Regions from separate parts of the Pseudoalteromonas aliena SW19 genome, predicted to be linked through region 1. Evidence: predicted binding sites of a transcription regulator. Region 1 holds the regulator's gene; each other region holds the start of a gene.

Region 1 (2,274 bases):
CGAAAAATGAGTCAAAACAATAATAACGGCGTAAAAGTTATCGCTGTGACCGGTGGTAAAGGTGGAGTAGGTAAAACAAATGTTTCACTAAATACTGCAATCGCATTAGGTCAACAAGGTAAGCGAGTTTTAGTTCTTGATGCCGACTTAGGTTTAGCAAATTGTGATGTGATGCTTGGGCTTCGTGTTGAGCGCAATTTATCACATGTATTATCTGGCGAATGCGAACTGGATGAGATTTTAGTTGAAGGTCCTGCCGGGATTAAAATTGTCCCTGCAACGTCGGGTTCGCAAAACATGGTTGAATTATCACCTTCTGAACACGCGGGTCTTATTCGTGCCTTTAGCGAATTAAATACCGAATTTGATATATTGATAGTAGACACCGCCGCCGGCATTTCCGATATGGTGCTGAGCTTTTCTCGTGCAGCACAAGATGTAATGGTCGTCGTGTGTGACGAACCAACATCAATAACAGATGCGTATGCACTTATTAAAGTATTAAGCCGTGAGCACGGTGTGTATAAATTTAAAATTGTTGCAAATATGGTTCGCAGCCTTCGCGAAGGCCAAGAATTGTTTGCAAAGTTATCTAAAGTAACAGATCGTTTCCTAGATATTTCTATGGAGCTAGCTGCAACGATACCTTACGATGAAAATATGCGTAAAGCGACACGTCGGCAGAAAGTTATTGTGGAGTTGTTTCCAAGCTCTCCAGCTTCAGTGGCTTTTCGAGCTCTGGCAACAAAAGCGGTCAAATGGCCAATACCGAATCAACCGTCAGGGCATTTAGAGTTTTTCATTGAGAAGCTGGTTAACGGCTAATTATGACAACATTGGTAAATAGAGCTATGGGATATCAATCAACACAAAATTTAAATGTGATTGTTGAGAAACATGCGTCACTGGTTAAAAAAGTGGCATGTCACTTAATTGCTCGTCTACCTCCAAGTGTACAACTCGATGATTTAATTCAATCGGGTATGATAGGACTGATTGAAGCGTCAAAAAACTTTGATGCAACTAAAGGCGCAAGCTTTGAAACGTTTGCAGGTATTCGCATCCGTGGCGCTATGCTAGATGAAATGCGCCGTGGTGACTGGGCTCCGCGTTCTGTACATCGTAAAAGTCGTCTTGTTGCTGAAACGATAAACGAATTAGAAAAAAACTTAAATCGTGAACCTACAGATATAGAAGTTGCTGAAAAACTTGATATTTCGTTAAATGAGTACCATCATATTTTAAACGATGTAAATGCAAGTAAAGTGTTGGGTATAGAAGACCTCGGAATTGATGAAGATGTCATAACTCCAGCAGGTCAAGATTTAACACTAGACAAACCTTTTAATAATGTTAAAAATGAACGATTTAATGAGTCTTTATTAAGTGCAATAAAATCATTACCAGAGCGAGATGCTATGGTGTTATCTTTGTACTATAACGATGAAATGAATTTAAAAGAGATTGGGCATATACTCGATGTTAGTGAATCGCGTGTGAGTCAGATACATGGTCAGGCGATGATTAAGCTAAAAGCAAAAATCAATGACTGGATAAACTAGTAGTAAGTAAATAAAGGTTAAGACCTCACTGGAGGATGTTTTGGATAAAAACATGAAAATTCTTGTCGTTGACGATTTTTCAACAATGAGACGTATTATTAAAAATTTATTGCGTGATTTAGGTTTTACGAATGTTCAAGAAGCAGATGATGGTTCGACTGCTTTACCAATGCTACAAAATCAGTCTTTTGATTTTGTCGTGACGGATTGGAACATGCCAGGTATGCAGGGTATTGACCTTTTAAGGGCAATTAGGGCGGATGACAAGTTAAAACATCTCCCTGTTTTAATGGTAACGGCTGAAGCTAAAAAAGAACAGATAATAGCTGCTGCTCAAGCTGGTGTTAATGGCTACATTGTAAAACCATTTACAGCTGGCACATTGAAGACCAAATTAGAAAAAGTGTTTGAACGCTTAGGTTAATTATAGGGAGAGGCTTATGTCAGCACCTGCTGCGCCTCGAATAACTTTAGAACAAGCGCGTCAACTCGTTGTTTTTTTAGAAAACGACGAGCAAGATAAAGCTGATCAATTAATTTTGGATACAGCGTCTAAAGAGCAGTCAGAGATATTTGCTGAAGTTGGCAAGTTAACGCGTCAATTGCATGAAGCTCTAAAAGGTTTTGAGCTAGATTCGCGTTTAACAAACTTAACAAACGATGCAATTCCGGATGCTAAAAAACGACTTAGTTATGTCATGGAATTGACAGA
Region 2 (2,274 bases), on a different contig from region 1:
GTGCTAAAATCTCTACATAGAAAGAAGTCAGACCTTGCTTTTCAATTTCACCAATTTGGTTACTTAATTCAGCTACGTGCACAACTTGCGCATCTTCAGCTGTGTTACCAAACTTACAGTCAAATGCCCAATAATCTGCATCTTCAGGTAGTGTTTTATTGCGCTCTCGTTTCAAATATTTTTTCACTTCATGCTTTGCAGCATCAACCATACGAGGGTATTTGATTTTCTCGTGATTCAGCGTGAATGTTTTCTTCATTACGTTCCTAATTACCTTGGTTTAATGATAGCGGCATTTCATGTCATACCATTTGCGATCATTATAGCAATTGCAATTAACTTTTGGATGCTTTTTTTGCACTAAATCAATTATTAGCCAATATCATTAAATTAATCAGTAATAGTGATGCGAAAACACAAAAAACAACATATAGGGTTACTCGATATACCTAACTTTTAAAGCTGTAAGAAGGTAAATCAATCGGTAAGCAAGAGTTAATTTTCTAGGTTAAATTACAATATGCATTTGTCCCTGAATCACATAAATAACACGCTTGCTTGCTATTAGATATTTTCTCAAGCAGTAACTAAGTGTAAAGGCTCATGTAAAGCATCGTTATTAAGGAGATCGTAAAAAGCAGCGGCGTCCATCGCTGGATTAGAAAGTTGCGTTTCTGTGTTTTTTATACGTCTACGCACAGCAAGCTCACAATTATCAATGATATTCAACGGAATATGCGTTACATCATCTCTTATAAAGAGGGGCTCTGGATTCAAACAATGATTCAATTTAATATCGTTCATTCCAGAGCGTTCTCCAGCACTGATCAGTAGTGAAGCGTTATGTTGACCAATCAACATATCAAATTTATCTGGCGCTAAAAGTTGCTTAGGACCAACACCCAATTGTTTGCGAAGCGCATCATCAGTAATAATTGCGTCTTCGAGTTCTGTTTTTGGTAAGTGAAATTGGCTAAAATCAAGTGCGTCATGCGATAACATTGCGAGCAAAAGAGAAAACTCTCCTCTTCGCTGTTCGTGCACACTTTTGTTAAGCCGTGTGCTTAATTGGTTCTCAGTGATCAACAAATCATCGATTTGCATAGTCTTTAGCCGATTGTTGTAGGTTATAGATATTTATCGGCTTTTTTTCATTTTTCTTTAGTTTTTTTCTTTACTTAAATACATATTTTGCTATTATCAGCGCCGTTGCATTGGAGGGGTTCCCGAGCGGCCAAAGGGATCAGACTGTAAATCTGACGGCTCAGCCTTCGCTGGTTCGAATCCAGCTCCCTCCACCACTTTTCTTACCGCTAAGTTAAGTGGGGCCAAATGTAACAAAATTAGTGTGGAGGGGTTCCCGAGCGGCCAAAGGGATCAGACTGTAAATCTGACGGCTCAGCCTTCGCTGGTTCGAATCCAGCTCCCTCCACCACTTTTAATCTTCCCTAGTAAGCAATAAAATCTAAAACCCCCACTGTAAGCTCATTCCATTAATTTTTAACCATTGTGATGCTGATTTATGATCAGGGTAAAATATTTCAACTCGCTGCCAAAATGCTTTACTGTGGTTTAAATGACGCAGATGTGCTAACTCATGAACTATTACATAATCAATTATGTGCTGTGGTGCACCAATAAGGTGTAGATTAAAGGTCAAATCACGTTTGCTGTTACAACTCCCCCACTTTCTTTTATAAATCGCAATATTCAAATTGCGTGGTAAAGCCTCGTTCATTTGTGTACAAAAATACGTAAGTCGCATTTCTATATAAGCTGTTAGCTGCTCTTTTAAATACTCTTCTAATAATTTTTGATACTTTAATTGTTGATGTTTAACACGTTTAGATACCGTAATTAACAAGCCAGCTAGTTGTGGTTTTACACCAGAGTAGTGACCTTGCTCAAACTGCACATTTACTTGCTCAGAATAAATACATATTTTTTTAGTTTCAAAGGGGTATTGCTTGCAGTCAACAACAGTGAGTTGCTTAAGCAATTGCGCATCAACCCATGTCTTTTTTTCTAAAAGCCAACTATCAATCTGCTTTTTTGCAATATAGCTAGGTGCGTATACGGTTACCTGCTGGTTATGAACTTTAATCGCAACGGTTTTTCTTCGTGCGCTTTTTTTTAGCTGATATTCAAACACTTCAATTTCTCAAATATAAATATTACTTACCCATCTAGGTAATATATTAGCACTATCTTAATTAAAAAAATTAGCTTTATTAGTTAAAGTACTCTCGTATTCAGTCGTTATGAAATAGTGAT
Region 3 (2,274 bases), on a different contig from region 1:
TACCAGCACTTATAAAAGTACTGGCACTTTAATTCTGGCTGGTTATTTGCGTTGTAAAAAAACACCAGACTCAATGTGATGTGTATATGGGAACTGATCAAATATAGCAAAGCGCTTAACGTTGTGCGTACGTGTTAAGAGATCAAGGTCACGCTCAAGGGTTTCAGGATTACACGATATATAAATTATGCTTTCGTAGTTAGCCACTAAGTCACAGGTTAATTCATCCATGCCCGCGCGCGGTGGATCAACTAATATGGTTTGGCAGTCATAGCTTTTAAGGTCAATACCGTCTAAACGAGAGAAAGTACGCTCACCGTTCATAGCTTGGGTGAATTCTTCACTCGACATACGAATAATATCTAAGTTCTCTACGTTGTTTTTAGCAATATTGTATTGAGCAGAGTGTACAGATGATTTTGATATCTCTGTTGCCAACACTTTATTAAACGAACCAGCTAACGCAATTGAAAAGTTACCGTTGCCACAGTAAAGCTCTAATAAATCATTTTTAAGTGGTTTACATAAATTTTGTGCCCACTCCAGCATACTAATATTTACTTTAGCATTAGGCTGAGTGAAACTGTTTTCTACTTGTTGGTAAATAAGCTCGCGACCATTAACTGTTAAGCGTTCAGTTACAAAGTCATCACCCAGCACTTCTTTTTGTTTGCGAGCACGGCCAATGAAGTCAATTTTGTATTTACTGCTCAGTTTTTCTTTAAGCGCTTTAATTTCATTTAACCATTCATCATCTAGTGGCTTGTGATAAAGCAAACTTACTAAAATTTCACCACTTAGCGTTGATAGGTAATCTATTTGAAATAACTTACGACGTAATATTTCGCAAGGCTTAAGGTTTTCAATCATCACCTGCATTATTTCACCTACTAAAGGTGCTGCTGGATCAAACGTATCAACACGGATTTTGTCTTTTGTTTGTTGATCAAACATTATATGAAACAGATCGTCGCCATCATGCCATACTCTAAATTCAGCACGTTGACGGTAGTTAGTTGGCTCTGAACTAAATACTTCTAATTGTTCTACACCAAAACGTTGGAACTGTGCACGTATTCGCTGCTCTTTCTCGCTTAATTGTGCATCGTATTGTGTGGTATCGATTTTAATAACTGCCATTAACGTTACTACCTTATCTCTGAGATCTGTTTATCGGCGCTATTGTAGGGGGCGAGGCGTATTTGTCTAGTTTTGACTAGAATTAATGCTGTTTTTTTGTGCGTTCCCCTTTAGTTTTATACGTTATAGCCGATAATAAATTACTCACGCTTAGGAGACGAATTATGAAAATCAATAATTTTGGCTTTATGCCAAATAACAATATCAATAAATTCAATAATAAAGTAACGATACCACAGCCAACAATTAAGTCTCCTCAAGATAGTTATCAACAAAGCGGGAAAGAACTTGCTGCAAAAGTGTTGGGCGATAAGATGGCTGAGCAACTTGGCTTACCTGTTGCTGAGAAAAAAGCAGATAAGTCATTATTTGATTTTGGCGAGGTAGTTAAAAATGTACTCGATTTTGTGACAGGTACACTCAAAAATGCGAAGGCTAATGGTGCTGATGATGACAAGCTCAAAGGCATACTTGGTGAAGCCCGCAAAGGTGTGCAAATGGGGATTGATGATGCAATTGATGAATTAAAAGGTACCGGTGTATTTAATACCGATATTGAAGAAGGCATTAATAAGTCCAAAGAAGGTATCTTTAATGGTCTTAATAAGCTTGAAGATGATTTGTTTAACCCACAACCGGCGAGTGTGAGTATTAGTCAGGCTCAATACGCTAGTTTAAGCAATAACGCTGAATACAAATTTACTACTGCAGAAGGTGATGAAGTTAGTATTAGCTTCTCCGACTCTTTTGAGTCACAGTCAGCGAGCAGTTATCAAAAGCAGGGAAATAGTGAAGGGTATATAAGTGAATCATCGCAGTCTCGAGAGTTATCATTTTCTATGTCGGTTAATGGTGATTTAAATGAAGATGAACAAAAAGCGATTAATGAACTAATGGAAGACATACAAGGAGTGAGTAAAACTTTTTTTAGTGGCGATTTAGACAAAGCATTTGAAGAAGCGCAAGCGTTGAGTTTAGATAACGAACAGTTAGTCGCTTTCTCAATGGATTTAAGACAAACCAAAACGGTTGCAACGATAAAAAGCTACGAAGAATACAGACCAATACCAGAGAAGGCGGTCTCGGAAAAAATAGCCCCTTTTAATGACGATTTAAAAGAAGTTTATACAAAAG

The links. The regulator FliA, encoded in region 1, starts transcription of late flagellar genes. The targets are predictions, from matches to a motif close to CTAAAGNTNNNNNNNNNNNNGCCGATA.
Region 2: a site for FliA is predicted at 1,139-1,165, ahead of PALI_RS01390 (VC2046/SO_2500 family protein). Genes of this name have one in related genera too.
Region 3: a site for FliA is predicted at 1,249-1,275, ahead of PALI_RS01715 (DUF5610 domain-containing protein). Genes of this name have one in related genera too.

The regions. Positions count from the first base shown of each region.
Region 1 covers NZ_AQGU01000026.1:228,484-230,757, reverse strand. Annotated here, with positions in the region: gene PALI_RS12285 (MinD/ParA family ATP-binding protein) at 1-825, shown strand, start outside; gene PALI_RS12280 (RNA polymerase sigma factor FliA) at 852-1,562, shown strand; gene cheY (chemotaxis response regulator CheY) at 1,603-1,986, shown strand; gene PALI_RS12270 (protein phosphatase CheZ) at 2,003-2,274, shown strand, end outside.
Region 2 covers NZ_AQGU01000018.1:115,518-117,791, reverse strand. Annotated here, with positions in the region: gene PALI_RS01395 (DUF6172 family protein) at 1-259, opposite strand, end outside; gene PALI_RS01390 (VC2046/SO_2500 family protein) at 577-1,104, opposite strand; tRNA gene PALI_RS01385 (tRNA-Tyr) at 1,217-1,301, shown strand; tRNA gene PALI_RS01380 (tRNA-Tyr) at 1,351-1,435, shown strand; gene PALI_RS01375 (M48 family metallopeptidase) at 1,466-2,152, opposite strand.
Region 3 covers NZ_AQGU01000019.1:22,371-24,644, forward strand. Annotated here, with positions in the region: gene PALI_RS01705 (DUF523 domain-containing protein) at 1-32, shown strand, start outside; gene trmA (tRNA (uridine(54)-C5)-methyltransferase TrmA) at 43-1,140, opposite strand; gene PALI_RS01715 (DUF5610 domain-containing protein) at 1,305-2,274, shown strand, end outside.